DNA from 2 places in the Variovorax sp. W1I1 genome. Region 1 is predicted to be linked to the other one. Evidence: riboswitches for the same ligand, from Rfam matches in the RefSeq annotation. Region 1 holds a riboswitch; the other holds the start of a gene.

Region 1 (14,875 bases):
GCCGCGAAGAAGCCCGCGGCCAAGACTGCGGCAAGAACCACGGCCAAAAAGGCGGCAACGCCCGCCGCAAAGAAAAAGACGTCGGCCGCCGCGCGCAAGCGAACCACCGGCCGCCGCTGACGTCCCACACATTCCACTTTTGAAGAGAACGGGTTGGCACGCATCATGAAGTTGTTTCCCACCGGCCATGCCACCCATCCGCAATGGCGCATGGCCGCCGGCCTCGTGCTGGCCCAGTTGCGCGCGCAGATGGCCTTGCCCGACTACGCGTCGTCCCCGACGCTCGGGCTGCTCTACATCACCGACCACTACGCGTCCGAGGCGCAGGAGATCCTCGATCACCTGAGCGCCGAGTTGCCCGAGGTGACCGACTGGTCGGGCACCGTCGGCATCGGCGTCTCGGCCAACAACGCCGAGTACTTCGACGAGCCCGGCATGAGCCTCATGCTCTGCGCACTGCCGAGCGATCAATACCGCGTGTTCTCGGGCGTGGCGCCACTGAGCAATTCGGAAATGAGCGGCTTCGAGGCGCACACCGCGCTCGTCCACGCCGACCCCGCGACGCCCGACCTCACCGAGCTGATCGGCGAGATGGCCGGCCGCGTCGACACCGGCTATCTCTTTGGCGGACTCTCGTCGGGCCGCGGCGGCGCGCTGCAATTCGCGGTGGGCGGCAACGGCAACATCCGCGGGCATGGCGCGGCGGGTGGCGTGTTTTCGGGTGGCCTGTCGGGCGTGGTGTTCGGCGAAGGCGTGCGGGTGGTCTCGCGCGTCACGCAGGGCTGCCAGCCGCTGCGCTCGGGCGTGCGCGAGCGCGAGATCACCGAGGCCGACGGAAACCTCCTGCTCAAGCTCGACGGCGAGCCTGCGCTCGACGTGCTGCTGGCCGACCTGCAGGTGTCGCTCGAACGGCCGCAGGAGGCCATCGACGCGGTGCGCAACACGCTGGTCGGCTTGGCCGACGCCGGCAGCGACGGCGTGCGCCGCACCGGCGACCTGGGCGCCGACGTGCTGGTGCGCCACATCATCGGCCTGGACCCGACGCGCCGCGGCATCGCGATCGCCGACACGGCCGAGGCCGGCATGCGGCTGACCTTCTGCCGCCGCAATGCGCAGGCTGCGCGGGCCGACCTGATGCGCATCTGCGCGGAGATCCGCGAAGAGCTGGAGCCGGAAGAACAGACGCTGGCCACCGCCCGCGCCGTTGCTGCCGGCGAAGCCGAAGCGGCGCCGCACCCCGCGCGCCGCATCGCAGGCGCGGTGTACGTGAGCTGCTCCGGGCGCGGCGGCCCGCACTTCGGCGCACCGGGCGCCGAACTGCAGATCGTGCGCCACGCGCTGGGCGACGTGCCGCTGGTCGGCTTCTTCGCCGCGGGCGAAATCGCCCGCCATCACCTGTATGGCTATACCGGCGTGTTGACGGTGTTCACCAGCAAGGACTGACGGGCGAAAAAACGACGGCCGGGTTTTCGACCGCGGCCGCCGTCGCTAGAATCCGCCCGCTTTCTTGAATCTCTGCTGCTGCAAGAAAGAGTGATCCGTGCGCCTCGAGGCGCGCGGTCGATCTCTTTCGCCTCGCCACGCAATGCTGGCCGGGGCTGGAAACCGACATGGTTTCCCCAATGGAACAGCAGCCATGAGCAGCAATCATTTTTCGAGACTCCAGCGCACCTTTTCGCGCGCTGGCATCGCCGTCGACTATCGCGACGGCGTCTATCACCTGCACAACGAGGTTTCACAGGCGACGGTGCTTCTGCCGCAAAGCCTTCCCCTGGAAGAGAAGGCGGTGAACCAGTTGCTGGCCTTTGCCAGCGTCCGCTCGCCCGATGGCGAGAAGGGCGTCTGCAAGGCCTGCGCGACGCCCGATTTCCATCCGGGCTCCGTGGCGCCGGTCGGGAGCGTCGTGGCGACCGACGCGGACTTCGTCATTCCCGCAGCGGTGGGCACCGACATCAACTGCGGCATGCGCCTCTTGACCACCGGCCTCACGCTGGACCAGGTGGCGCCGCACAAGACACGGCTCATCGAACGCCTCACGCGCAGCCTGCTCGACAACGGCCGCGACGTGCCGGTGCACACAGCGGCTTTCAAGGCGCTGTTCGACGTGGGGCCGGCCGCATTTCTCGATGCCGTTCAGGGCAGCGGGCTCTGGTCGTCCTGCGACCGCGACCGGCTGCAGGCGGAGATCGACCGCTGCATCGGCCTTGCGAGCTTCGGCGGCAATGCGCGGCATGCGCCGCAGGCTTACACCGGCGCGCGCCACGAGGTTTTTCGGGACCCATGCCTCGGCACGCCGGGCGGCGGAAACCACTTCGTGGAACTGCAGGTGGTCGACAAGGTGATGGACCGGCACGCGGCCTACCGCGCCGGCCTCAAGGCCGGCGAAGTGGTGGTGATGATTCACAGCGGTTCGCGCGACATCGGCTTCCACGTCGGTGGGCGCTGGATGGACCGGGCGAAGGCCGAATGGCCGCAGGGCCTGCGCCATCCCCGCAGCGGCCTGTACGGACTCTCCGGTTCGTTGGCCGAGGAGTACCTGGAGGCGATGGGTGTGGCGGCGCGCTATGCCTGGGCCAACCGTGTTGTGCTGGCCGAACTGGTGCGCAAGGACATGGCGGAGCTGCTGGGCGCGACGGCATCGAAGCTCGTGGTCGACGTGCCGCACAACGTGGTGCTGCGCGAGCACGGGATGAACATCCACCGCAAGGGCGCAACGCCGGCCCACGAAGGAGACCTGGCGCTGATTCCGGGTTCGATGGGCGATCACTCGTACCTCGCGACCGGCCTGGGTCATGAAGACTGGTTGTGGTCGTGCAGCCATGGCGCCGGCCGCCGGATGCGGCGCCAGGAGGTGCGTGCCTTGCGCGGTGCCGCGAACCAGGACGAAAACGCCAGCTGGCAATGTGTGACTCTGCGCGAGGAGCGCAGGATCGAGGAGGCGCCGCAGGCCTACAAGCCCATCGGCGCGGTGATCGACGCACAGGAAAGCGCGGGCCTGATTCGTTGCGCGGTGCGGCTGAAACCCTGGATCACCTTCAAGGCGTGACCCAGGGCCGCGATTGTCAGCCCAATGCGGGTTGCGCGATTCGCGGTGCCGGCGCCGGCATGCCGGTGAACGCAAAGTCCACCTCCGGCACGAGCCCGCTCACGATCCGCGCGATCGACTTGCCCGAACCGCACGCGTGCGTCCAGCCCAGCGTGCCGTGGCCGGTGTTCAGGTACAGGTTCGGCAGTTTCGTCTTGCCGATCATCGGCACGTTGCTCGGCGTCGCGGGGCGCAAGCCCGTCCAGAACTGGGCCTGCGTGGTGTCGCCGGCACCGGGGAACAGCTCTTCGACGCGCCGCACGATGGCTTCGCAGCGCACGCGGTTCAGGTCGCGGTCGTAGCCGTTGAGTTCGGCCGTGCCCGCGATGCGCAAGCGGTCGCCCGACTCGGACGTGTAGCGCGAGAACACCAGCTTGTATTCGTCGTCGGTCAGCGAGACCTGGTGCGCCTTCGAGGCGTCCTTCACGGGCAGCGTCACCGAATAGCCCTTGGCCGGGTAGATCGGCAGGCGGATGCCCAGTGGCGCCGCGTACAGCGGGCTCAGCGAACCCATCGCCAGCACGAACGCGTCGCCGCGGATGCGCTGGAAGCGGCCTTCGTTGTCGGTCGCCTCGACGTGGTCGATGCTGCCGCCGGCTTCGCGCAGTGCCGTGACCGTGTGGCTCATGAGGAACTTCACGCCAGCCGCGGCCGCGAGGCCGACCAGTTCGCGGGCGAAGCGGTTGGCGTCGCCCGATTCGTCCTCGGCCGTGTAGGTGGCGCCGGCCAGCTGGGGCCGGATGTGGGCGAGGGCGGGCTCGATCTTCACCGCCTCGTCGGCCGAGATCACCAGCCGTTCGCAGCCGAGGGCGCGCATCTGCTCGGCCGGCTTGAGTGCGCCGTCGAACTCCTTCTGCGTCGTATAGAAATGCAGGATGCCTTGGGTGCGCTGGTCGTAGCTCAGGCCCGTATCGCGGCGCAGCTGTTGCAGCGTGTCGCGGCTGTAGGTGCCCAGGCGCACGATCTGCTCGATGTTGTGCTTCGTGCGCGCCGGGGTGCACTCGCGCAGGAACTGCAGGCCCCAGAGCCACTGGCGCATGTCGGCGCGGATGCGAAAGAGCAGCGGGGCGTCTTCCTTGCCCAGCCACTGCAGCACCTTGAGCGGCGCGCTGGGGTTGGCCCAGGGTTCGGCATGGCTCACGGAGATCTGCCCGCCGTTGGCGAAGCTGGTTTCGGCGGCCGGGGTGGCCTGCCGGTCGATGACGGTCACTTCGTGGCCGAGTTGCTGGAGGTAATAAGCCGAAGTCACGCCGAGCAGGCCGGCGCCAAGAACGATCACGCGCATTGCAAGTACCTTTGAGGTGCAGCGCTTGAATGGCGGATGTGGTGTGCTATTCAATCAATAGCAAGCAACCGGACGTCCGCCGTCCAAGTTGCCGCTCCCCCTGTCCTCGATACCTGAGAGATTCACCTGTTGCGCCTTGCAACGGGTTTGCTCCTTCGGTGCATCGCGACACCTTTGCGGGGTGCGATGGCTCTCCAGACGGCGTTTGATTTGATGCAGTACTGACCCCTTGCCGAAATTACAAAGAACTTCGTTGGGCCGACCTGAGCGTTTATGGGAGTTTGCGCCTTCGGTAGGGCCACCGGGGTGGCCCGCTCTCCTGCAGTGGGGGCGATTGTAGGTGGGGCCCCGCGGATGCGCCAACCCTGGATTTCGGCCCTGTGGGCCGGTGGGATAATCTCCCGTTCATTCGCCAAAGGGCGATCGTTCGACAACAAACAGGGGACCCCATGATCCTGGTAACCGGCGGCGCAGGCTTCATTGGCGCCAATTTCGTACTCGACTGGATCGCGCAGAGCGATGAGCCGGTCGTGAACCTCGACAAACTGACCTACGCGGGCAACCTCGAGACACTCGCGTCCCTCAAGGACAACCCGAAGCACATCTTCGTCCAGGGCGACATCGGCGACAGCGCCCTGCTCGACCGCCTCCTGGCCGAGCACAAGCCCCGCGCCGTCGTGAACTTCGCCGCCGAATCGCACGTCGACCGCTCGATCCACGGCCCCGAAGACTTCGTGCAGACCAACGTGCTGGGCACCTTCCGCCTGCTCGAATCCGTGCGCGGTTTCTGGAATGCGCTGCCGGCCGACCAGAAGGCCGCCTTCCGCTTCCTGCACGTGTCGACCGACGAGGTCTACGGCTCGCTCTCCAAGACCGACCCGGCATTCACCGAAGAGAACAAGTACGAGCCCAACAGCCCCTACTCGGCCAGCAAGGCCGCCAGCGACCACCTCGTGCGCGCCTGGCACCACACCTACGGCCTGCCGGTGGTCACCACCAACTGCTCGAACAACTACGGGCCGTTCCATTTCCCCGAGAAGCTCATCCCCCTGATGATCGTCAACGCACTCGCAGGCAAGCCGCTGCCCGTGTACGGCGACGGCATGCAGGTGCGCGACTGGCTCTACGTGAAGGACCACTGCAGCGCCATCCGCCGCGTGCTCGAAGCCGGCAAGCTCGGCGAGACCTACAACGTCGGCGGCTGGAACGAGAAGCCCAACATCGAGATCGTCACCACGGTCTGCGCGCTGCTCGACGAACTGAGCCCCAAGGCCGATGGCAAGCCGTACAAGGAACAGATCACTTACGTGACCGACCGCCCGGGCCACGACCGCCGCTACGCCATCGATGCGCGCAAGCTCGAGCGCGAGCTCGGCTGGAAGCCCGCCGAAACCTTCGACAGCGGCATCCGCAAGACGGTCGAGTGGTACCTCGCGAACGGCGAGTGGGTGCGCAACGTGCAGAGCGGTGCGTACCGCGAATGGGTCGAGAAGCAATACGACGCGAAGGCGGCGGCATGAAGCTGCTGCTGCTGGGCAAGGGCGGACAGGTCGGCTGGGAACTGCAGCGCAGCCTCGCGCCCCTGGGCGAACTGGTCGCGCTCGATTTCGACAGCACCGACTTCAACGCCGACTTCAGCCGCCCCGAGCAACTGGCCGAGACCGTGCTGAAGGTGCGGCCCGACGTCATCGTCAATGCCGCCGCGCACACCGCGGTCGACAAGGCCGAGAGCGAGCCCGACTTTGCCCGCAAGCTCAACGCCACCTCGCCCGGCGTGGTGGCCGAAGCCGCGCAGCAGATCGGCGCGCTGATGGTTCACTACTCGACCGACTACGTCTTCGACGGCAGCGGTAGCAAGCCCTGGAAGGAAGACGATGCGACCGGTCCGCTCAGCATCTACGGCAGCACCAAGCTCGAAGGCGAGCAACTGGTGGCAAAGCACTGCGCGAAGCACCTGATCTTTCGCACCAGCTGGGTCTATGCCGCACGCGGCGGCAACTTCGCCAAGACCATGCTGCGCATCGCCAAGGAGCGCGACAAGCTCACGGTCATCGACGACCAGTTCGGTGCGCCCACCGGCGCCGAGCTGCTGGCCGACATCACCGCGCACGCCATTCGCGCGACGCTGCAGGACCCGTCCAAGGCCGGGCTCTATCACGCGGTGGCCGGTGGTGTGACCACGTGGCACGGCTATGCGCGCTTCGTGATCGAGCAGGCAAAGGCGGCGGGTGTCGAACTCAAGGCCGGCCCCGAAGCGGTCGAGCCCGTGCCCACCACAGCATTCCCGACGCCGGCCACGCGGCCGCACAACTCGCGCCTGGACACCACGAAGCTGCAATCGACCTTCGGCCTCGTGCTGCCCGAGTGGCAGTCCGGCGTCGCCCGCATGTTGCGCGAAACCTTCTGACATCCGTCGAGCAAGACAAGAGACACGAACGAACATCCCATGACCCAAACGACGCAACGCAAAGGCATCATCCTCGCCGGTGGCTCGGGCACCCGCCTGCATCCCGCGACGCTCGCCATGAGCAAGCAACTGCTGCCGGTGTACGACAAGCCGATGATCTATTACCCGCTGAGCACGCTGATGCTCGGCGGCATGCGCGATATTTTGATCATCAGCACGCCGCAGGACACGCCGCGTTTTCAGCAGTTGCTGGGTGATGGCAGCCAATGGGGGATCAACTTGCAGTACGCGGTGCAGCCGAGCCCGGATGGGCTGGCGCAGGCGTTCATCATCGGGGACAAGTTTCTCGGCAACGATCCCAGTGCGCTTGTGCTGGGAGACAACATCTTCTACGGCCACGACCTCGTGCATCTGCTTGCCGATGCCGATGAAAAGCCATCCGGCGCGACCGTGTTCGCGTATCACGTGCAAGATCCTGAACGCTACGGCGTGGTGGCGTTCGATGCCAGCGGCAAGGCCAGCAGCATCGAAGAAAAGCCGCTGAAGCCCAAGAGCAACTACGCGGTGACCGGCCTCTACTTCTACGACAACCAGGTCGTCGATATCGCCAAGGCCGTGAAGCCCAGCGCGCGCGGCGAACTCGAGATCACGGCGGTCAACCAGGCCTACCTCGACCTGGGCAAGCTCAATGTGCAGATCATGCAGCGCGGCTATGCATGGCTGGACACGGGCACGCATGAAAGCCTGCTCGAAGCCGGCCAGTTCATTGCCACGCTGGAGCATCGTCAGGGTCTGAAGATTGCATGCCCTGAAGAGATCGCCTGGCGCAACGGCTACATCGACAAGGAGCAGTTGGCGCGGCTGGCCGCGCCGTTGCAAAAAAACGCCTATGGCAAGTACCTCAACCGCCTGCTTGTCGAAGACGCTCAATCCGGTCTCTGACACCTAAAACAATTCCTTCAGCAATACAAGTCATGCACTCATCAAGCCAGACCCTGACGGGTCAGAAGTACCTCGTAACCGGCGCAGGCGGATTCATCGGCAGCCACCTGGTCGAAGCACTCGTGCGTGCCGGCGCCGATGTGACGGCCATGGTCCGCTACGGTTCTGCATCGAGCTGGGGCAACCTCGAGTTCGCGCCGGATGACGTGAAGGGCCAGTTCCGCGTCGTGGCGGGCAACATCGATGACGGCGACTTCGTCATGCACGCCATGCAGGGCATCGACGTCGTCTGCCATCTGGCGGCCTTGATCGCCATTCCGTATTCGTACGTCGCCCCGCGCAGCTACGTGCGCACCAACGTCGAGGGAACGCTCAACGTCGTGGAGGCCGCGCGCCGGCTGTCGGTTCGCCGCGTCGTCCACACGAGCACCTCCGAGGTGTACGGCACCGCGGTGCGCGTGCCGATCGACGAGGAACATCCGCTGCAAGGGCAGTCGCCCTACTCGGCCTCGAAGATCGGAGCGGACAAGATCGCCGAGAGCTACTACCGTTCGTTCGATACCGGCGTCGTGACCTTGCGCCCGTTCAATACTTTCGGTCCGCGCCAATCGGCCAGGGCATTCATCCCGACGATCATTTCGCAGGCTCTGACGCAGGATGTGATCAAGCTCGGATCGCTGACGCCCGAGCGCGACATGACCTTCGTGACGGACACGGTCGCCGGCTTCGTCGCCGCTTCGGTGACGCCCGGCATCGAGGGACAAACCATCAACCTCGGAACCGGCTCGACCTACACGATCGGCCACTTTGCCGAGCGCATCCTCAAGCTGATGGGCGTGGAAAAGGAGATCGTTGCGGACACCGCGCGCATGCGTCCCGACAAGAGCGAGGTCTTGAAGCTCGTCTCCGACAACGCGCTGGCCGCGAAGTTGATGGGATGGTCGCCGCAAGTCGATCTGGATGAGGGGTTGCGCCAGAGCATCGAATTCATCCGGCGCAATATCCACCTGTACCGCCCCGCGGTCTACACCGTCTAAGGGAGCAAGCACCATGAAAGCAGTCGTCATGGCGGGCGGCAAGGGCACGCGCCTTCAGCCGTTCACCGCCTCGTTTCCGAAGCCTCTCATGCCCCTCGGGGACATGCCCGTGCTGGAGCTGCTGTTGCGGCAGCTTCGCCGTGCCGGCGTCGACGAAGTCATCCTTGCGGTCAACCATCTGCATCATCTGATCCGCGCGTTCTGCGGCGATGGTTCGCGGTTCGGTCTGAAGATCGACTACAGCCTCGAGGACAGCCCCCTGGGTACGGCCGGCCCGCTCGGCGCATTGATCGACAAGGTCGGCGAGAACTTCATCGTCACCAACGGCGACCTGCTCACCACTTTCGATATCGGCCAGCTCATCCGCACCCATGCCGAGCGGCAGTCGGATGCCACGATCTGCGTCTACGAAAGAGAAGTGAAGATCGATTTCGGGCTTATCCAGGTCGATGCGGAAATGAATCTACAGGGCTACCTCGAGAAGCCCATGAGCAAGCACCTGGTCAGCATGGGCCTCTACATGCTCAATCGCGATGCAGTGAAGCCGCATGTCAGCGAGGGCGTTCATCTGGACATGCCGGACCTGTTGCTCAAGCTGAGTGCGGCCGGCAAGAAGGTTCGCTGCCATCAGCAGCCCGAGAGCTTCTGGCTCGACATCGGCCGGCCGGAAGACTACTCGACGGCGCAGAAGATGTTCGACGAGAGTCGCGAGCTTTTCCTGCCCGAATAACCATGCGCGTGCTTGTCACCGGCGCCAGCGGATTCGTCGGACGGGCGGTGCTTGATGAACTGCGGGCGCGCGGCCTTGAAACCATCGCCGTCAGCAGAACCGAACGGGCCGCCGTCGCAGGCGAGGCAAGGCGTGTGCTTTCCAACCCTGGCGATGCGGCCGATGTTCGAGATCTGCTCCTGGCCGTGACGCCGCAGATCGTCATGCATCTGGCGGGCGTTTCCGCTGCGCCCTCCTACAGCGAGCTCTACGAGGCCAACGTGGCCTTCGCGGCCAATCTTCTGGACGCCGCGCTCGCCATGCCGCTCAAGCCCCGTGTGGTCCTTGCGGGCAGTGCGGCCGAATATGGGCCGGTGCCCGCCGCCCTTCAGCCTGTGCGAGAGGACGTGGCGTGCCGCCCCAACACGGCTTACGGCGCCAGCAAGCTGGCTCAGACAAGCCATGCCTTCATCGCCGCGTCACGCGGCTTGTCCGTCGTGGTGGCCCGGCTGTTCAATCCCATCGGGCCCGGCATGCCGAAGTCCCTGGCCCTGGGAAGCTTCGCGCACCAGATCGCGAGCATGGGCGGGCAGGGAGGCGTGCTCGCGACCGGCGATCTCGATGTCGTGCGCGACTTCATGGATGTACGGATCGTTGCGAAGCTTCTCGTCGATCTGTCCCTGGCGAGCGATGCCTCTGCGGAGGTGGTGAACATCTGCACCGGCGACGGCCAGCGGCTGCTCGACCTGACACAGCGTTTGATTGCAGTCTCCGGCGTGCCGGTCGAATTGCAGCATGACGAATCGCGGCGCGGCAACAGCGATGTCAGGGCGTTCGTCGGCGATCCATCCCGGCTGAAGGCATTGGGGCTTCGCACCGAGCCTTCCGACATGGATGCCGTTCTCGAAGCAATCCTGCACAGCGCACGCAAAGCGATCTCCGCAACCTAGAACGAAGGCTCGCAAGGAACGTGTCCAGCCCGGTGCCGGATATACAGCCCTTCGTTTTTCACAGGCAAACCCACAAAGATGATCTGCAACGCGTGCTCCGGTACCAGCTTCAAGCCATTCGCCGTTCGGGTGGACGGCATGGAAATCCAGCAGTGCACCCGCTGCGGCCTGGGTGTGATTGCCCGCTTGCCCGAGAGCACAGAGGCGTACTACGACGACAACTACTACGTGAACGGAGAGAGCAGCGGCTATGCGAACTACAGCTTCATGGCCGAGCATGGGCTGGGCTGGGCGTTTGCGCTGGTTCGCCTGCTGGCCGATCACGGAAAGATTCTCGACATAGGTTGCGCGGACGGCTATCTGCTGGACAAGTTCGCGGACGCTTTCGACAAGTTCGGCATCGAGGTCAACGCCAAGGCGGCCGGTCAGGCGCAGGGCAAGGGCATCAAGCTTCTTGGCAACGACCTGCTGGATCCGCAACTGGTGCATGAGCATCGAGCCGCGTTCGACGTGGTGACCGCCATCGCGGTGTTCGAGCACCTGCTCGATCTGCGCGGCGGATTCCGCGCGGCCCTCGACCTGCTGAAAGGCGACGGATTCCTGTTGTTCGAGGTTCCCGTCATGTCGGCCGAGTCCAGCAACGCGGCCTGGCTGAACAGTTCGCTGGAGCACATCTACTATCCGACCGAGGAGTCAATCCGCCACATCGTCGAGAAGGAACTGGGCGCTCATCTGACCGGCGCGGAAATTCCCATCAAGGACTACGCCTCAACCTATATAGGCATCGTCACGAAGAACGAACGCCAGGCTGCCCGCGTCAACGACGTTTTCGAACGCTTGCTGAACGCCGATTTCGACAGCGCCGCGACCGATGAGGTCAGGGCCTCGACGCACCTGCACCTTCTGCATGCGGGTCAGGCGACCGAGGCTTCGGTGCAATCGCTCACAAGACTGGACGGCAGCGAGTTCACGCCGCCGCTGGTTGCGCGCATCGCCCAGCTCTGGTCGTTCGATCTCAAGAGGCTGCAATCCCGTGCCGTGCAAGCGGCGGATTGCGAGGCCGCGAGCCGCGAGATCCAGCGCCTGAAGAGCGAAGTCGAGGTGATCCTCGCGGACGCGCGCCTCAATGCGGCGCAGGCCACCGAGGCCATCAACTTCGAGATCAGGCGCGCTGCGGAGCGCGAGGGGGAAGCGGCGGCGCTTCGCAGGAAGCTGTCCGAGGAGGTCGGGAAGACCGCCGCCATCGAACACCGGGCTCTGGAGACTGCGGGTCGGCTGGAGGCCATGCAGCAAACCATTGCATGGCGGGCCACGGCGCCCGTGCGTCGCTGGGCGACGAACAATCCTCGCGCTGCAAGGCGGGCCAAGCAACTCGCAAAGCTGGTGTGGTGGACGCTGCGGGGCCGCATCTTCGACCACCTTCGGGAATTCAGGCGCCGGCGCGCGCTGGCCGGGAGTGGCGCGGGGAGCCTGGAAGCCATAAGGCGCACCGCGGAGGCGGTTCGCCTCCTGCCGCTGGCGGGCGTCGTGCCGGATGCGGTGAACCCGCCGAGCGGACCGGACTGGCCATCGGATCGTCCGCTCGTCAGCATCGTGATTCCCTGCTTCAACTACGGTCACGTCGTGGGCGATGCGATCCGCTCGGTCGAAGCGCAGACCTTTACCGACATCGAGATCATCGTGGTGGAAGGGGGGTCGAGCTCTCCCGAATCCCGCCAGCGCCTCGTCGAGGCTGTCGCCAAGGCCTCGCCCAAACTGCGGCTGCTGCTGCAGGACAAGCCGTACCGCGCCGGAGCCAACCGCAACTTCGGCATCAGCCACGCGAGGGGCAAGTACATCTGCTGCCTGGATGCCGACGACCGCATCGCCCCTACCTACATCGAGAAAGCCGTCTTCGTGCTGGAGCATTCGGGCTATCAAGTGGTCTCGCCGGGACTCCAGTTCTTCGGCGACAAGTCGGAAATCTGGACGCCGCACGAACGCCCGACGCTCGATATGTTGCTGGAAGGTAACAACGCGCTCACGTGCGCGGTGTATCCCAAGGACCTTTGGCGCAAGGCGGGCGGCTATCGGGATTCGGATCCGGCGACCGGACATGTTCACGAGGACTGGCTGTTTTGGGTGAGGCTCGCCGCGCTGGGGGCGCGCTTTATCGGCATTCGCGAACCTCTTTTTCTTTACCGCAGCCACGGCGAAACCTTGAGCAATAGCCGGGCTGTTCTGGAAAACGAAGTACAGAAAATACTGGTTCATCGTTTCAACGAGGACGTGCTGACGGAGGAAGCCATTCGCACCGCGCGAACGAATGGTGCATCGCCGCCGCCACGCTTGCCCCAATCCTTTGCGAGCCGGCGTCGTTTTCATACTCAGACTGCGGGTCCCTCGCTGCTGATTGCGATGCCATTCCTGGTTTTAGGTGGTGCAGAACGTTTATTGAGCGGCATCGTCTCGAAATTGGCAAAGAACGGCTGGCGCGTGACCATTGTGACAACCGTTCCAGTGGGCCAGGCGCACGGCGATACCACATCCTGGTTTGAATCGGCGACTCTTGAGATATTCCATTTGCCGAGATTTCTCGAGCAGGAATACTGGCGGGATTTCATCGATCATCTGCTGCAATCGAAAAATATCCAATTGCTTTGGGTGATTGGCAGCGCCTTTGTCTACGACCAATTGCCGGCGCTGAAATTAAGGCACCCCCGCCTTGCCGTGGCCGATTTGCTTTTCAATACGGTCGGGCATACCGCCAACAATCGGAGGTATGCCGATTGCATCGATCTCACCTTTGTCGAAAACTCGGAAGTCCGGCAGTGGCTGATTGCCGCAGGGGAGAGGCCCGAACGCATCCAGATGGTGGAGAGCGGCGTCGACCTTGACCAGAATGCGCCCGCGACAAACGACCAATTGCCAGTTGGCTTTGACGAAATTTCCAGCGAGTCGGTCGTGGTCGGATTTTTTGGGCGATGGTCCGAGGAGAAAGATCCTCTTGGATTTGTCGAAATTGCCAAGCGCCTGTCCAAGGATATCGACGTCGTGTTCTTGATGACCGGCGCCGGTCATCTTGAATCAGAAGTAAAAGCCGCCGTGGCGGCGGCCAACTTTCCGACAGGGCGCTTTCTGCTGCGGGGCACTGTGCCGGAAATGAAGCCATACCTGCAAGCGTGCGACATTCTGTGCCTGCCCTCCCGCCTGGACGGGCGCCCGAACATCGTCATGGAAGCATTGGCGAGCGGCGCGGCGATCGTTGCATCAAGAGTCGGTGCGCTGCCGGAGATGATGGAAGAGGGGCGGCAGGGTTATTTGTGCGAGCCCGGAGCCTACGATGAATTTGCTCGAAGAATCGAAGAATTGGCTGCAGACAAGGAAAAGCTCAATAATTTCAAATTGAGCGCCAGAGAGTTTTCCGAGCGCCGGTTCGACATAAAGAAAATGCTCCGACGCTATGAAGAAGAGCTTGTTAAATTGATGAAAGCCTCGAAGAATTGAGGAAAACCATTCAGACAGCGGATATCGCGCTGTGTTTTATTTGGAATGATAAAGGTTTAATTTCGAATAAAAGGAAGTGCGCAAATAAATTCGCGTTCACCCTTGTTTGATCTTTCCGGTTGCACCAACACGGGGTGCGTGCAGAAAGACGACAGCGATCGTTTTTGCGTAACAATCCCTGCTACGCAGCCGATCGATTGCGGCGCAGATGTTCTCCCCAACGTTGAAGCATGAAGATTTCTCCCACCATCATTCCGGACGTCTTGATCCTGGAGCCCAAGGTCTTCGGTGACGCCCGAGGTTTCTTCCTCGAAAGCTACAACGAAGAAGTTTTCCGCCGTGCGACCGGCTCGGACCTGGCGTTCAAGCAAGACAACCACTCGCGTTCCTCCAAGGGCGTGCTGCGTGGCTTGCACTATCAGGTCAAGCAGCCGCAAGGAAAGCTGGTGCGCGTGGTTCAGGGCGCGGTGTTCGACGTTGCAGTGGACATCCGGCCAACCTCCCCGACTTTCGGGAAATGGGTGGGCGTGGAGCTCAACGAAAGCAACCATCGACAACTCTGGGTGCCGCCCGGCCTGGCGCACGGCTTTCTCGTATTGAGCGAGACGGCAGACTTTCTCTACAAGACCACCGACTACTACGCGCCCGCCCATGAGCGGAGCATCGCGTGGAACGACCCGGCGATCGGGATCGATTGGCCCCTTTCGGGCGCCTCGCCGGTGCTGTCCGCCAAGGACGCCGCGGCACCAACGCTTGCCGAAAGCATCGCCGGAGATGGCCCTTGATTCTGGTGACCGGAGGCGCCGGGTATATCGGATCTCACACATGCGTTGAACTGGCGCGCGCGGGGTACGAATTTGTCGTTCTGGACAATTTCTCCAACAGCACCCCGGTTGTCCTCGAACGCATCGAGCGCATCACCGGGCAACCGGTGCGTTGGCATGAAGGCGACATCCGCGACCGGGCGACGCTCG
Region 2 (14,875 bases), 1.6 Mb from region 1:
ACGCGCACCCTCATCCTTTGGGTCGGCGGCGTGTGGCTCTTGTGCGTGCTGGCCGTGGTCTGGTATGTGGACCGCGAGATCAACCACAACTTCGACAACGAGCTGGTCGAGGTGTCGCACCGCATGTTCGACATGGCCGTGCAGGAACTCGACAAGCTGCAGCACAGGGGCGAGGCAATGCCGGCCACGCCGCTGGTCGCACCCAAGCAGCTGTTCGCCGAAGACGCGGTGATGTACCAAGTGGTCGACATCCACGAGCACGTGCTGCTGCGCTCGGCCGAAACGCCCATCGACACCTTCGATGTGCCGCTCGCCCCCGGCTTCGCCAACAACCCGACCTGGCGCATCTACACCGTGCGGCATCCGACGCTCGGCCTCTACTTCCAGGTGGCCGACCCGCTCGACGAGCGCCGCCACGCGCTCAACCGCACGCTGTTCGGCTTGATCATTCCACTCGGCGCGGTGCTGCCGCTGCTCGCGCTGGTGCTGCGCAACGTGGCGCGCACCGAACTGCGCGTGCTGCAGCAGCTCGCGGGCGAGATCGAAAAGCGAAGCGGCACCGACCTGCGGCCGATCACGCTGCCGGGATTGCCGCAGGAGCTGCGCTCGGTGGGCGACCACGTCAACAGCTTGCTGGAGCGGCTGTCGCAGTCGCTCGACGTGGAACGCGCGCTCGCCGCCAACGCGGCCCACGAACTGCGCACGCCCCTGGCTGCAGCGCGCCTGCGGCTGCAGACCGCGCTCGACCATGACCTCAAGCGCGACGACGTGCAGGGCGCGCTCCAGGCACTGCAGATGCTGAGCCATCGCACCGAGAAGCTGCTGCAGCTGTCGCGCGCGGAATCGGGCGCTTCGCTCACGCGCGCGCGGGTCGATCTGGTTCAGCTTGCGGGCACCGTGGCGCAGGAGTTCTGGCAAGACCCGCTGAACAACGAGCGCCTGAAGCTCAAGGTGCCCGACAGCGCGGCGCCGGTGGCGTTCGGCGATGTCGATGCACTCGCGATCGCGCTGCGCAACCTGGTGGAGAACGCACTGCGCTACGGCGGTGACGGGCGCGTGGTGATCGAAGTGGCGGCACCGTGCACGCTGGTGGTGAGGGACTTCGGTGCCGGTGTGAATGCAGCGCAGTTGAAGACGCTGCAGCAACGCCACGTGCGGCACGGCTCGGACCGCGCGGGCTATGGGCTGGGGTTGTCGATCGTGGGCACGATCGTGGAGAAGCACAACGCGAAGTTGGAATTGGCGTCGCCGCCGGCGGGGGCGGCGCAGGGGTTCGAAGCGCGGATTGTGTTGCGGCCGGCCTAGCGCGCTTTCGCCTTCTTCGGCACAAAGTCATTGCCGTTGTCGAAGCCGAACTGTCCAGCCTCGTACATGCGCGCCATCTTCTTGACCAGGTGCTCACGCACAGCCTTCGGCAAGGCGAAGAACTCGGCGTTGGCCCTGGTGCTTCGGTCGCCGTCCAGGTCGCCGGTGATGGCGTGGATCACCACCTTGCGGCCCTGGTGGAACGCGACGATCTTGATGGCACCCGAGAAATCCTCGCTGTCGAAACTGTCCCCGCCGATCGGTGCGAAGAAGCGATAGACCAGGATGGGATCGATCAGCCCGTCCGCATCGATATCGGTGAACTCGGAGAGCTTCGACCTGAAGTTGATGCCGGCATCGTCCTTGCCCGCGAAGTCGCGAATCGACCATTGCCGCGTCAATGCGCCATCGCTTCCCACCTTGAAGAGCGTGGCCTGGATGGTGGAAGACAGCGTCTCCTTGGTGAAAGGCAAATCCTGCTTCTCGGCGAGCAACAACGCGTAGCTGCCTGATTTGTCGGTGTAGCAATAGCGCTTGAAAACCGGCAGTTCGACGCCGGCTTTCTTCGCCGCATCGGCGTTCCGGAACGGCGCATCGGCCGGGCAAGCGTTCTTCTCGGCCTGTGTCTGGGCATGGCTCGCGGCGGCGAGCAGCGCGGACGCGGCAAGCGCCAATACCTTGCGTTTCATCGCGCGCCTACTCGCTGACCAACTCGCGCAGCCAATCCGGCAACGCCAACGCCTTCTGCTTCGGAAAGTCCACCCAGATCGTCGTCGCCCCGCCCGCTGCGCAGATCACGTCGGGCGCCTCTTCGCGCGCCATCGTGCCCCAGCTCTCGAAGGTGGTGCGGCCCGGGTCGCTCACGTACATCTTCAGCAGCACGTTGCCCGGGTATTCGATCTGCCGGTAGAAGTTGCAGAAGGCATTGACGATCACCATGCCTTCGCCGCCGGGCTCGGGTTCGAAGCCGATGGAGCGCATCCAGTCGATGCGCGCGGTTTCGAGATAGCGAAAGTAGGTGCCGTTGTTCAGGTGGCCCATGGCGTCCATGTCGCCCCAGCGGATGGGGATGGACATTTCATACACGAGCTTCTTCTTTTCGGGGATTTCGATTCTCATCGGTGCGCCTTGATGGATGCGAGGATGCCCAGCACGAACAGCAGCGCCGCCACCCATTCGGTGGCCTGCGGCCAGCGGCCGTCCCAGACGAAGGAATAGAGCAAGGCGAACAGCGTCTCGCTCACGATCAGTTGGCCGCACAGGCTCGCAGAGAGGCGCTGGCTGGCGATGTTCCAGAGGATGGTCGCGAGCCACGACGAGCCGAAGCCGCCCGCCAATGCGATCCAGACGAAGAGCATGCCGTCGGGCTGCGCCTTCAGCGTTGCCATGTCGCTGCCCGCCACCAGCCACAGCAGCAAGGCACCGAGGCCTGTCGAGATGCCGAGCCAGTTGGCCCAGTCGGTCGCGTTGAGTTCGGTGTGGCGCTGCAGCCATTTCGCGTTGAGCAGGCCGTAGATCGTCCAGCTCACCATCGCGCCGAGGGCCAGCGCAATACCCCACCCGAAGCGCACCCCACCCTCGCGATGCTGCGTCGACCAAGCGCCCCAGATCATCAGCGCGATGCCCGCACCCGTGAGCACGAGGCCCGGCAGCAGCGCGCGCATGCGCAGTCCCGCGGGCCGGCCGAGCAGCATCATCCAGACGGGAATCGTGCCGATGATGAGGCTGGGCACCTCGGTGCCGGCCGCCACGATGCCGAAGGCCAGCAGCAAGTAGTAGCCGATGAAGCCCAGCACGCTGAGCCCGAGCGCCGCGAGCGCCTGTCGCCCGTTGGGCCAGCGTACGGCCGCCGGTCGCGCGAACACTGCCAACGCCGACACAGCACCAAACACCGCGAAGCGCGCGGCGGTGATGTCGACCATGCCGAAGTGACCGACCATCCGCGGCGCCACGAACACCAGGCCCCAGAGCGCGCCAGCGCCCAGCCCGGCAGCAATGCCGATCCAAGCCCTCGGAGTCAGACCGCGAACCCGTCGTCGGCCGCGATGACGGCGCCGTTCACGAAATGGCTCTGCCCACTGGCCAGCAGCACGATCAGGCCGTCGAGGTCTTCGGCCTTGCCCACGCGCTTGCGCGGCAGGCTGCCGACCAGCTTGGCGCCGGCCTCGGTGGCCCAGAGCGCTTCGTTGAGTTCGGTCGCGATGTAGCCCGGGCACAGCGCGTTCACGTTGATGCCGAAGCGGCCCCACTCGAGCGCCATGGCCTTGGTCATCTGCACCACCGCGGCCTTGCTCATGCCGTAGGCGCCGATGTTGGCCACCGACTTGAGGGCCGACACCGAGGCGATGTTGATGATGCGGCCGCCGATGTAGGTGCCGGGCGCCGAGCCGTCGGCGCGCGCCAGCATGCGCTTGCCGACTTCCTGCGCGACGAAGAAGGCGCCCTTGAGGTTGGTGTCGAAGATGAAGTCGTAATCGTCGGGCGTCACGTCCTGCAGCCGCTGGCGAACGTTCACGCCGGAGTTGTTGACCAGGATGTCGATCGGGCCGACCTCGGTCTCGGCGCGCGCGACGGCAGCCTTGATGCTGCCGTGGTCGGTGACGTCGAGTTCGACCACGTGGGCGTCGCCGCCCTCGCCTTCGATGCGGGCGCGCAGTTCCTTGAGTTTTTCGACCCGGCGGCTGGCCAGGACCACCGCGGCACCGGCGCGCGCCAGCGTTTTTGCGAACTGGGCACCGAGGCCGCTGGAGGCGCCGGTGACGAAGGCCACGCGGCCCGAGAGATCGATGCTGTAAGCCATGGAAAACAGGTCCTGGTGAGTCGCGGAGGTGACGGGTTGCGCTCCCCCTAAAATGTTTCGCGCCCTCGTAGCGTCCGAGCCTCAAAACATTATCGACCAGACCCACATGACCCACGACGAAATCCTTGCCCAGTTCGGCCCTCGCGAAGCCATGGAATACGACGTGGTCGTGGTCGGCGGCGGCCCGGCGGGCCTCTCGACCGCGATCCGCCTGAAGCAGCTGGCTGCCCAGCACGAAAAAGAGATCTCGGTCGTGGTGCTCGAGAAGGGCTCCGAGCCCGGCGCGCACATCCTCTCGGGCGCGATCATGGACCCGCGTGCGCTCAACGAACTGCTGCCCGACTGGAAGCAACTGGGCGCCCCGCTGAACCAGCCCGTGACCGACGACGCGATGGTGTTCCTCGGCGAGAAGTCGGGCCTGCGCACCCCCAATGCGTTCCTGCCGGCGTGCTTCCAGAACCACGGCAACTACATCATCAGCCTGGGCGCGTTCACCAAGTGGCTGGCGCAGCAGGCCGAGAACCTCGGCGTCGAAATCTTCCCGGGCTTCCCGGCCGCCGAGGTGCTCTACAACGAGAACGGTTCGGTGCGCGGCGTGGCCACCGGCAACATGGGCGTCGGCAAGGACGGCGAGCCGACCGAGAACTTCCAGCTCGGCATGGAGCTCCTCGGCAAATACACGGTGTTCGCCGAAGGCGCGCGCGGCCACCTGGGCCGCCAGCTCATCGCGAAGTTCAAGCTCGACGAAGGCAAGGACCCGCAGACCTACGGCCTGGGCGTGAAGGAAGTGTGGGAAATCGACCCCAAGCGCCATCAGCCCGGCTTCGTGCTGCACACGGCCGGCTGGCCGATGAAGAGCGACACCTACGGCGGCGCCTTCCTCTATCACATGGAGGACAACAAGGTCACGATGGGCTTCATCACGGGCCTGGACTACAGCAACCCGTACCTCAGCCCCTTCGAGGAAATGCAGCGCTGGAAGCTGCACCCCAACATCCGCTGGTACCTGGAAGGCGACGAGGCCAAGGGCATCAAGCCGGCCAAGCGCATCGGCTACGGCGCGCGCGCCATCACCGCCGGCGGCCTGCAGTCGCTGCCCAAGACGGTGTTCCCGGGCGGTGCGCTGGTCGGCTGCGAAGCCGGCTACCTGAACGTGAGCCGCATCAAGGGCAGCCACGCCGCCATCAAGACCGGCATGCTCTGCGCCGAAGCTGCCTTCGACGCGGTGCAGGCCGGCCGCCAGCACGACGAGCTCACGGCCTACCCGGCCGCGTTCGAGAAGAGCTGGCTCTACACCGAGCTGAAGAAGGCGCGCAACTTCAAGGCTTGGTTCAAGAAGGGCCTGGGCGTCGCCACCCTCATGAACGGCATCGAGCAGTGGCTGCTCAAGGGCAACATCCCCTGGACGCTGCGCCGCACCAAGCCCGACCACCTGTACCTGAAGCCCGCGGCGGAGTGCAAGCCCATCGTCTATCCAAAGCCGGACGGCAAGCTCACCTTCGACCGGCTCTCCAGCGTGTTCATCAGCAACACGAACCATGAAGAGCAGCAGCCGGCCCACCTGACGCTCAAGGATGCGACGGTGCCGGTCAACATCAACCTCGAGAAGTTCGCCGGCCCCGAGAGCCGCTACTGCCCGGCCGGCGTCTACGAGTTCGTGGGCACCGAAGACGGCAAGCAGCGCCTGCAGATCAACGCGCAGAACTGCGTGCACTGCAAGACCTGCGACATCAAGGACCCGACGCAGAACATCGTGTGGGTCACGCCCGAAGGCGGCGGCGGGCCGAACTACGTCGGCATGTAAGGCGCCCTCCGCGCTGCTCCCGCAAGCCCTCTTCGGAGGGCTTTTTCGTTTCGGCTTGTCCGTGAAACTCCCGACACGTCCGCTCCCCCGCTTGCGGCATAGTCGAATGCGCCTGACGCATTCCTGACCCTGACCACATTCCCCCCCGGAGACACCATGAAACTCGGCCACATCGCCGCCGCCTGCCTTTCGCTCGCCCTCTGCACATCCGCCCTCGCACAACAACCGACGGTGCTGAAGATCGGCTATGCGACGTCCAAGGAGTCGCACTACGGCGTCGGGTCCACGGTGTTCTGCGACGAGGTCGAGAAAGGCACGCAAGGCCGCTTCAAGTGCCAGCACTTCGCCAACTCGGCCCTGGGCGGCGAGCGCGAGCAGATCGAGGCCATCCAGCTGGGCACGCAGGACCTGGTGAACACCTCGACCGGCCCCGTGGGCAACTTCGTGCCCGAGGTCAAGATCGTCGACATCCCCTTCCTCTTTCGCGACTACGACCATGCGCGCAAGGTGATGGACGGCCCCATTGGCCAGGACATCCTCACCAAGTTCCCGAGCAAGGGCATCATCGCGCTGGCCTGGACGGAGAACGGCTTTCGCCACATGACGAACAGCAAGCGCGACATCGTCAAGCCCAGCGACGCTGCCGGCCTGAAGATGCGCACGATGGAAAACAAGGTGCACATGGACGGCTACCGCACCTTCGGCATCCTGCCGACGCCGATGGCCTTTCCCGAACTCTTCGGCGCGCTGCAGCAGGGCACGGTCGATGGGCAGGAGAACCCGATTCCGGTGATCCTCGCGTCCAAGTTCTCGCAGGTGCAAAAGCACCTGTCGCTCACGGGACACGTGTACTCGCCCGCCCTGCTGCTGCTCTCGCCGAAGGTGTGGAACAAGCTGTCGGATGCCGACAAGAAGGTCTTCGTCGATGCGGCCAAGAAGGCTTCCGTGGCCCAGCGCAAGAAGGTCAACGACGACGAGAACAACGGCATCGCCCAGCTCGAAAAAGACGGCATGAAGGTCACCAAGGTCGTGGATGGCGCGGCCTTCCGCGAAGCCCTGAAGCCGGCCTATGCGGGCTATGCCAAGGAGTTCGGCGCCGACAACATCAAGAAGATCACGGACGTCCAGTAAGCCTCGCGCGCCAGACTTCTTTGACGACCGCGCCCGGCCCGCTTCAGTGCGCCGGGCGCTTCGCTTTTTCAAGACAAGAGAACCACACGTGCAAGCCTTCGAGCGCTACTTTCTCGCCGCCAACCGCTGGGCGCTGATCCTTCTGCTGGCCGCCATGTCGGTCATCATCTTCACCAACGTCGTGATGCGCTACACCACCAGCAACTCGCTCGAGTGGGCCGAAGAGGTGTCGCGCCACATGATGATATGGCTCACCTTCCTCGGGGCCGGGCCGGTGCTGCGCTACGGCGGCCACATCGCGGTGGAGAACCTGCAGGACGCGCTGCCGCGCGCGGGCGGCATCGCGGTGCGCGCCTTCGTCGCCGCGCTGCTGTTCGCCTTCTTCGGCTTCATGGTCTGGTACGGGTGGCTCTACATGCAGCGCACGATGTTCCAGCTCACGGCAGTGACGCAGATTCCGTTCGCCTACATCTACAGCGCGATGCTGTTCGGCGGCATCTTGTTGATCGTGCACTGGCTGCTGGTGGTGCGGGGCTATGTGCTGCGGCGCGAGTTCGCATCGGATGCGCACTTCGACGCCAACGCCTCGGCGTCGCTGTAAGGAGAACGACCATGGATGCCAGCATCGTTCTCATCGTCTCGGCCTGCATTTTCCTGGCCATCGGCGTGCCCGTGGCCTTTGCGCTCGGGCTCTCGACCGTCACCACGCTCATCCTCGCGGAGAACTATCCGCTGATGGTGCTGCTGAAGGAAACCTTCACCGGCATCGACAGCTTTCCGCTGATGGCCGTGCCCTTTTTCATCCTCGCGGCCGAGCTCATGAGCGGCGGCTCGCTCACCGAGGTGCTGCTGCGCTTCGCGGGCCAGTTCGTAGGCCATCGACGCGGGGGCCTGGGCTACACCAACGTCGTGTCGCTCACCTTCTTCTCGGGCATCTCGGGCTCGGCATTGGCCGATGCGGCGGGGCCGGGATCGATGCTCATCAAGATGATGGACAAGGCCGGCTACGACCGCTCGTATGCGGCGGCGCTCACGGCCTCGACCGCGATCGTCGGGCCGATCATTCCGCCCTCGATCATCATGATCATCTATGCGCTGCAGGACGAGACGGTCTCGGTCGGCACCCTCTTCGCGGCCGGCATCCTGCCCGGCATCCTGATCGCGGTGGCGATGTGCGTGGTGAACTTCTACGTATCGAAGAAGCGCAACTACAAGGGCGACGGGCAGACGCCGCCGCTGCGCGAAATTCTCATCACGACCTGGAAGGCGATACCCGCGATCCTCTTGCCCGTGGTGATCCTCGGCGGCATGCGTGCCGGCTGGTTCACGCCGACCGAAGCCTCGGTGGTGGCGGTGTTCTATGCGCTGGTGTGCGGCAAGTTCATCTACCGCACGCTCGAGTGGAAGATGCTGCCCGACATCCTCTCCCGCTCCGCCCTGCTGTCGGCCTCGGTGCTGATCATCATCGGCCTCTCGGCCTCGTTCGCATGGGTGCTGACCATCGAGGGCATTCCGCAGCAGATGGCCGAATGGCTCATCAGCATGAACCTCTCGCCGTGGATGTTCCTCATCATCGTGAACATCTTCCTGCTGCTGTTCGGCATCTTCATCGAGCCGCTGCCGGGCGTGATGGTGCTGGCGCCGATCCTGGCGCCCGTCGCGATCAAGCTGGGCGTGGACCCGGTGCACTTCGCGATGATCGTGATCTTCAACCTCACGCTCGGGATGATCACGCCGCCAGTGGGCGGGCTCTTGTTCGTGACCTGCAACGTGTCGAAGGTGCCGATGTCGGCGCTGGTGAAGGAACTGGTGCCGTTCCTGTGGGCGCACGGCGCGGTGCTGATGATCCTGACCTTCGTGCCTGCGCTCAGCACCTGGCTGCCGCGGGCGCTCGGGTTCAAGTAGCGGCGCCGGTGCCTCTGCAGCGGTTCGCTGCCAGAATCGGCGCCACGCCAACAACCGACAACCGAGGGAACCGCTCCATGAATCGACTCGCCACCTGCCTGCTCGCCGCAGGGCTGCTGTCCACGGCCGCATTGGCTGCCACGCCCGTCGCCACCCCCGCGGCAAAGCCACCAGCACCTGCCGCATCGGCGGCCGCTGGGGCAGCGGCGACCCCGGCGCCGGCTGCGCCAGCGGCCGCTCCCGCGCAAGCGCCCAGCGCGGGCATCGCCGAAATCGAAACCGCCGTGCGCGCCTGGGCCGACGCCTGGTCCGCGCGCGACGTGGACCGCTACCTCGCCGCCTACGCCCCCGACTTCACACCGGCCAGGAAGCAGGACAAGAAGCAGTGGGAAGCCGAGCGGCGCACCCGCATCTCGAACAAGTCGAAGATCAGCGTGACCGTCGACGACCTCGTCATCAGCGTGAACGGCCAGACCGCCAGCGCGCGCTTTAAGCAGGTCTACACCGCCGACAAGCTCAAGAGCACCGACCGCAAGACGCTGGAGCTGCAGCGCGTGGGCGACAAGTGGCTGATCCGCAAGGAAAGCACCGGCGCCTGAAGACCTGAGCGTCCGATGGCGCGGCGGCGGCGATCTCCCTGTAAGCCGAACAGGTTCATGAAGATGTCACCGCTCGCGACGATGCTGCAGCCTTCGATCTTCGAAAGCTGTGGCCGCCATGTTTCCCACCAAGACCGACAAGGCACGCGACGAACTCCAGGGCGGGCAGCGCACGCTCAGCCAGCGTGAACGCGCCCTGCTGCTGATGGCCGACGGCCGGCGCTCGCTGACCGACTTCAGCCCGCTGTTCGCGAACCGCACCGAGGCGGAGCAGGCGATCCTGGCGCTGGTGAGCAGGGGCTATCTGCAGGATGCGCAGGCGATGGCCGCTGCTGCGGCTGTACCAACTCCGATGCCGGTGCCGGCCGTCGACCCGATCCGCATCGCCACCTCGGCCGACACTTTCGACGGCAAGCGCTCGCTGGCCACCACGCGGATGTTTTTGTTCGACATCTGCGAGCGCATGTTCGTGCGGCGCGACCCCAAGTTCGCCCTGCAGATGCGCGACGCCCTGCGCGAAGCCCGCGACCGCGAGGCGATGCTGACCATCGCCGCGCTGATGCTCAGTGAAATCGAGAAGACGGCCGGCGCCGAGCGGGCCGAATCGCTGCGGGAGCGCATCGAGCGGCTGCTGCCGCCCGCGGAAGTGGTGCATTGAAGTCGCATCTGCGCTCCCACTCCGACGAGCCGCGGTATTTCCCGGACACCGCGAAGACTCGATCAGATTTTTCTGGATCTGATTTCCACTCTCTCGGGCGGACCATCGTCCACCATGCCCCATTCCAGACGGTCCTTGAATATCTCGCGGTATCGGTCATTGTTCGAGACATTGGCCTCGCTCATTTGATCCCGCATATCCCCCGCGCAAATTCCACTCCCGTTTGGCGTATTGAACTCGACGCGGCAATGGGCAATCAGCAAGACCTCTATCGCTTGAACTTCCGCGGTCTTGTTGTGGCGGGCGGCAATATGCAACACGGTATCTCCGCAGATATCACGGCTTTTGCATTTCCATTCAGATCATTTTTGAAAAAATGATGAACCGCCTCGACGTTTCCAGCAACGATCGCCGGCGTGCTGGCCGGCGAAACCCGGCATTGAATGCCATCAACCGTTATTGACGTGGTCGCCGCCTACAGCCAGATTTTCGTAAGCCTTGCTCTTGTCCGGCGCGCCTTCGAGGGCGGCAATGAGCCACGGCGGTTGTCGGCCTTTTGTTCCCCCCGTCCAGGTCGCGCTGGAATTGGGATCCTTGTACACGGTGCCCTTCACATAGGCCTTGGCTTCCGATGCCTGGCTGCCATTGGGTGAACGCGTGCGTTTTGCGCCCGATTTGTCGTAGGGGTCCAGCGCGGCCTTGCCCTCCGGGATGCTGAAACCGGCTGCCTCGAGTTTCTTCGCATAGGCATCGGCCAGCACCTTCAATTCTTCTCCACGCTTGGCCTGCAATGCCAGCTCCAGTTGGGCCCGTTCATTGTCCATTTCCTGGATGCGCTTCTGGATATCCGCGAAGCTCATATTTCTGGCATCTGTCATTCTTTGCGTTCCTTTGGGGGTGTGTTGTGTGCCCAATATGCTAGTGCCAAAAGAAGAGGCTCACCAGATTGATCTGTTCAGGCCTCGGTGCGGTCTTGCCGCCCCGCATCGATGACCGAAACCCCGCCCCGACGCTCTGGATTCGGAAGTCGTGCGATTCGTCCACTACACTCGGCGGGGTCAGGAGAGAGCCCCGCACGACGGGGCCGCCGAAGGCGCAGGGGATCCCCGAACGCTCAGGCAAAAGGACTGACAAGGCGCCGGTTCACACCGGCGTTTCCTTGCTGGAGAGAGGCCGTTGCATGCACACATGCATTGCACCGGCCCACCGAAGGAGCAAACCCCGATCGTGGGGCGAATCTCTCAGGTAAAGCGGACAGCAGGGGTGGCCCGTGGCGTTGCAGCCATGGATTTCGACTGCCCCTTTGGAGTGCCCCGTGGCCGCTTCTTCCGCTCCCGATACCCATACCCAACTTCTCAAGACGCCGCTGTACGACCTCCACGTGGAGCTCGGCGCGCGCATGGTGCCCTTCGCGGGCTATTCGATGCCGGTCCAGTACCCGGCCGGCCTCATGGCCGAGCACAAGCACACGCGCGATGCGGCCGGCCTCTTCGACATTTCCCACATGGGCCAGCTGCGCCTCGTCGGCCCCGACGCCGCAGCGGCCTTCGAGACCTTGATGCCCGTCGATGTGATCGACCTGCCCGCCGGCAAACAGCGCTACGGTCTGCTGTTGAACGATGAGGGCGGCATCCTCGACGACCTGATGTTCTTCAACGAAGGCCACGGCTCGATCTTCGTGATCGTGAACGGTGCCTGCAAGGTGGCGGACATCGCGCACATCCAGCAGAAGATCGGCTCGCGCTGCGAGGTGCAGCCCCTGCCCGACCACGCGCTGCTCGCGCTGCAGGGCCCGCAGGCCGCGGCCACGCTGGCGCGGCTGTCGCCCGGCATCGAGCGCTTCGTGTTCATGACGGGCGGCGCGGTGCAGATCGGCGGCATCCCCGCCTTCGTCACGCGCAGCGGCTACACGGGCGAAGACGGTTTCGAGATCTCCGTGGCCGGCAAGGACGCCGACGCCCTCGCCCGCCTGCTGCTGGCGCAGCCCGAGGTCAAGCCCATCGGCCTGGGCGCGCGTAATTCGCTGCGGCTCGAGGCGGGCCTCTGCCTCTACGGCAACGACATCGACACCACCACCACGCCCGTCGAAGCCTCGCTCAACTGGGCGATGCAGAAGGTGCGCCGTGCCGGCGGTGCGCGCGAAGGCGGGTTCCCGGGCGCGGCAAAGATCCTCGCCCAGCTCACAGCCGCGACCGTCGGCGCCGCAGGCCACACCGACCACGACACCTTGAAGCGCAAGCGCGTCGGCCTCGTCGCGCTGGAGCGCATTCCGGTGCGCGACGGCACGCTGCTGCAATCCTTCGAAGGCCAGGACATCGGCATCGTCACCAGCGGCCTGCTCGGCCCGACGGCCGACCGCTGCATCGCGATGGGCTACGTGGCCACCGCGTTCTCCGAGCCCGGCACGCGCGTGCAGGCCATCGTGCGCGGCAAGCCGGTGCCGATGGAAGTCTCGACCCTGCCCTTTGTGCCGACCCGCTACTACCGAGGCTGATCGCGGCTGACCGCGGCTAGGCTCTGCATTCCCTTATTCAATTTTTTCCACGAGGAGTTTTCCCATGAGCATCAAGTACACCAAGGACCATGAGTGGGTCTCGGCCGAAGGCGGCGCCGCCACCGTCGGCATCACCGTGCATGCGCAGGACGCGCTGGGCGATGTCGTGTTCGTCGACCTGCCCGAAGTCGGCAAGACCTTCGCGCAGGGCGAAGTCGCCGGCGTCGTCGAATCGGTGAAGGCCGCGGCCGATGTGTTCATGCCCGTCTCGGGCGAGATCACCGAAGTGAACGAAGCACTGCGCGCCGACCCCTCGCTCGCCAACAGCGACCCGCTGGCCACCGGCTGGTTCTTCAAGGTCAAGCTGAGCGAGCCCGCGCAGCTCGATGCCCTGCTCGACGCTGCCACCTACGACAAGTTCGCCGCCGAATCCTGACCCCCAGCGTTCGCCCGCCTTTCCTTCTTCTCCTCGAGCCTTCACCGCCATGCCGATTCCCGCCCTTCCCTCTTTGCAAGAACTAGAGAACGCCGAAGAATTTCTCGCCCGCCACATCGGCATCGATGCGGCGGACGAGGCGCGCATGCTGCCGGTGATCGGCTCGGAGACGCGGGCGGAGCTCATCGACGGCATCGTGCCCGCGGCCATTCGCCGCGCGAAGCCGATGCGCCTGCCGGCCCCGGTGACCGAAGCCGAGGCGCTGGCCGAGCTGAAGGCGATGGCGTCGAAGAACAAGGTGTTCAAGAGCTTCATCGGCCAGGGCTACTACGGCACGCACACACCGGGCGTGATCTTGCGCAACGTGCTGGAGAACCCCGCCTGGTACACCGCCTACACGCCCTACCAGGCCGAGATTTCGCAGGGCCGCATGGAGGCCCTGCTCAACTTCCAGACGATGGTGTGCGACCTCACGGGCATGGCCATCGCCAACGCGTCGATGCTCGACGAAGCCACGGCCGCGGCCGAGGCGATGACGCTCGCCAAGCGCAGCGTGAAGAGCAAGAGCAACGTGTTCCTGGTCTCTGGCGACTGCCATCCGCAGACCATCGAAGTCATCAGGACGCGCGCCGCGCCGCTGGGCATCGAGGTCAAGGTGAGCACCGTCTCCGAGACGCTGCCGCACCTGATGGCGAGCTGCGAATTCTTCGGCGTGCTCGCGCAGTACCCCGCCACCACCGGCCATGTGCACGACCTGCGCCCGCTCGCGGGCCATGCCCATCAATGCGACGCCGCGTTCTGCGTGGCCGCCGACCTGCTGGCGCTGACGCTGCTCGCTCCCCCCGGCGAATGGGATGCCGACATCGTCTGCGGCACCACGCAGCGCTTCGGCATGCCGCTGTGCAACGGCGGCCCGCACGCCGCGTACCTCGCTTGCCGCGATTCGTTCAAGCGCTCGCTGCCGGGCCGCCTGGTCGGCGTGAGCGTCGACTCGCACGGCCAGCCCGCGTACCGCCTCGCGCTGCAGACGCGCGAGCAGCACATCCGCCGCGAGAAGGCCACTTCCAACATCTGCACCGCGCAGGTGCTGCCGGCCGTCGTGGCCAGCATGTACGCCGTGTACCACGGGCCCGATGGCCTCGCCCGCATCGCGCAGCGCGTGGCAGCGCTCACCGCCATCCTTGCGCAAGGCCTCACGCAGATGGGCCGCGCGCCGGTCAACGAATTCGCTTTCGATTCGCTCACGATCCGCACCGGCGACGACACGCCGAAGATCATCGAGCGCGCCACCGCCGCCGGCGTCAACCTGCGCCAGCGGCTGCAACAGCACCTGGGCATCTCGCTGGACGAAACCACGACGCGCGCCGACATCGAAACCCTCTGGGCCCTGTTCGTGCCCGCCGGCACCGCGATGCCGCGCTTCGACGACCTCGCCAACGCCGCGCCGCGCCTGCCCGAGGACCTGCGCCGCACCAGCGCATTCCTCACCCACCCGGTGTTCAACACGCACAAGAGCGAGACGGCGATGCTGCGCTACATCCGCAGTCTCTCGGACAAGGACCTGGCGCTCGACCGCAGCATGATCCCGCTCGGCAGTTGCACGATGAAGCTCAACGCGACCAGCGAGATGATCCCGATCACCTGGCCCGAGTTCGCGAACATCCACCCCTTCGCGCCCGCCGAGCAGCAGCTGGGCTATGCGCAGCTCGATGCGCAACTGCGCGCGTGGCTCTGTGAAGCGAC

Evidence for each region. Region 1 has a riboswitch for glycine ahead of QFZ83_RS24640 (D-amino acid dehydrogenase). Riboswitches for the same ligand answer to the same signal wherever they lie in the genome.
Region 2: linked by a shared signal. The riboswitch ahead of gcvT (glycine cleavage system aminomethyltransferase GcvT) and the one ahead of QFZ83_RS24640 (D-amino acid dehydrogenase) in region 1 are both predicted to bind glycine.

What each region holds. Positions count from the first base shown of each region.
Region 1 is NZ_JAUSWZ010000001.1:5,249,730-5,264,604, reverse strand. Features, by position in the region: gene QFZ83_RS24655 (PhaM family polyhydroxyalkanoate granule multifunctional regulatory protein) at 1-120, shown strand, start outside; gene QFZ83_RS24650 (FIST C-terminal domain-containing protein) at 166-1,443, shown strand; gene QFZ83_RS24645 (RtcB family protein) at 1,637-3,046, shown strand; gene QFZ83_RS24640 (D-amino acid dehydrogenase) at 3,063-4,370, opposite strand; glycine riboswitch at 4,461-4,578, opposite strand; glycine riboswitch at 4,612-4,702, opposite strand; gene rfbB (dTDP-glucose 4,6-dehydratase) at 4,820-5,890, shown strand; gene rfbD (dTDP-4-dehydrorhamnose reductase) at 5,887-6,777, shown strand; gene rfbA (glucose-1-phosphate thymidylyltransferase RfbA) at 6,817-7,719, shown strand; gene QFZ83_RS24620 (GDP-mannose 4,6-dehydratase) at 7,752-8,756, shown strand; gene QFZ83_RS24615 (sugar phosphate nucleotidyltransferase) at 8,770-9,486, shown strand; gene QFZ83_RS24610 (NAD(P)-dependent oxidoreductase) at 9,489-10,415, shown strand; gene QFZ83_RS24605 (glycosyltransferase) at 10,494-13,901, shown strand; gene rfbC (dTDP-4-dehydrorhamnose 3,5-epimerase) at 14,132-14,686, shown strand; gene galE (UDP-glucose 4-epimerase GalE) at 14,683-14,875, shown strand, end outside.
Region 2 is NZ_JAUSWZ010000001.1:3,634,500-3,649,374, forward strand. Features, by position in the region: gene QFZ83_RS16965 (HAMP domain-containing sensor histidine kinase) at 1-1,305, shown strand, start outside; gene QFZ83_RS16970 (M949_RS01915 family surface polysaccharide biosynthesis protein) at 1,302-1,994, opposite strand; gene QFZ83_RS16975 (thioesterase family protein) at 2,002-2,424, opposite strand; gene QFZ83_RS16980 (DMT family transporter) at 2,421-3,245, opposite strand; gene QFZ83_RS16985 (SDR family oxidoreductase) at 3,323-4,105, opposite strand; gene QFZ83_RS16990 (electron transfer flavoprotein-ubiquinone oxidoreductase) at 4,212-5,909, shown strand; gene QFZ83_RS16995 (TRAP transporter substrate-binding protein) at 6,066-7,040, shown strand; gene QFZ83_RS17000 (TRAP transporter small permease) at 7,129-7,641, shown strand; gene QFZ83_RS17005 (TRAP transporter large permease) at 7,653-8,945, shown strand; gene QFZ83_RS17010 (DUF4440 domain-containing protein) at 9,023-9,544, shown strand; gene QFZ83_RS17015 (hypothetical protein) at 9,663-10,202, shown strand; gene QFZ83_RS17020 (hypothetical protein) at 10,199-10,582, shown strand; gene QFZ83_RS17025 (H-NS family nucleoid-associated regulatory protein) at 10,652-11,080, opposite strand; glycine riboswitch at 11,260-11,334, shown strand; glycine riboswitch at 11,355-11,470, shown strand; gene gcvT (glycine cleavage system aminomethyltransferase GcvT) at 11,518-12,696, shown strand; gene gcvH (glycine cleavage system protein GcvH) at 12,761-13,132, shown strand; gene gcvP (aminomethyl-transferring glycine dehydrogenase) at 13,182-14,875, shown strand, end outside.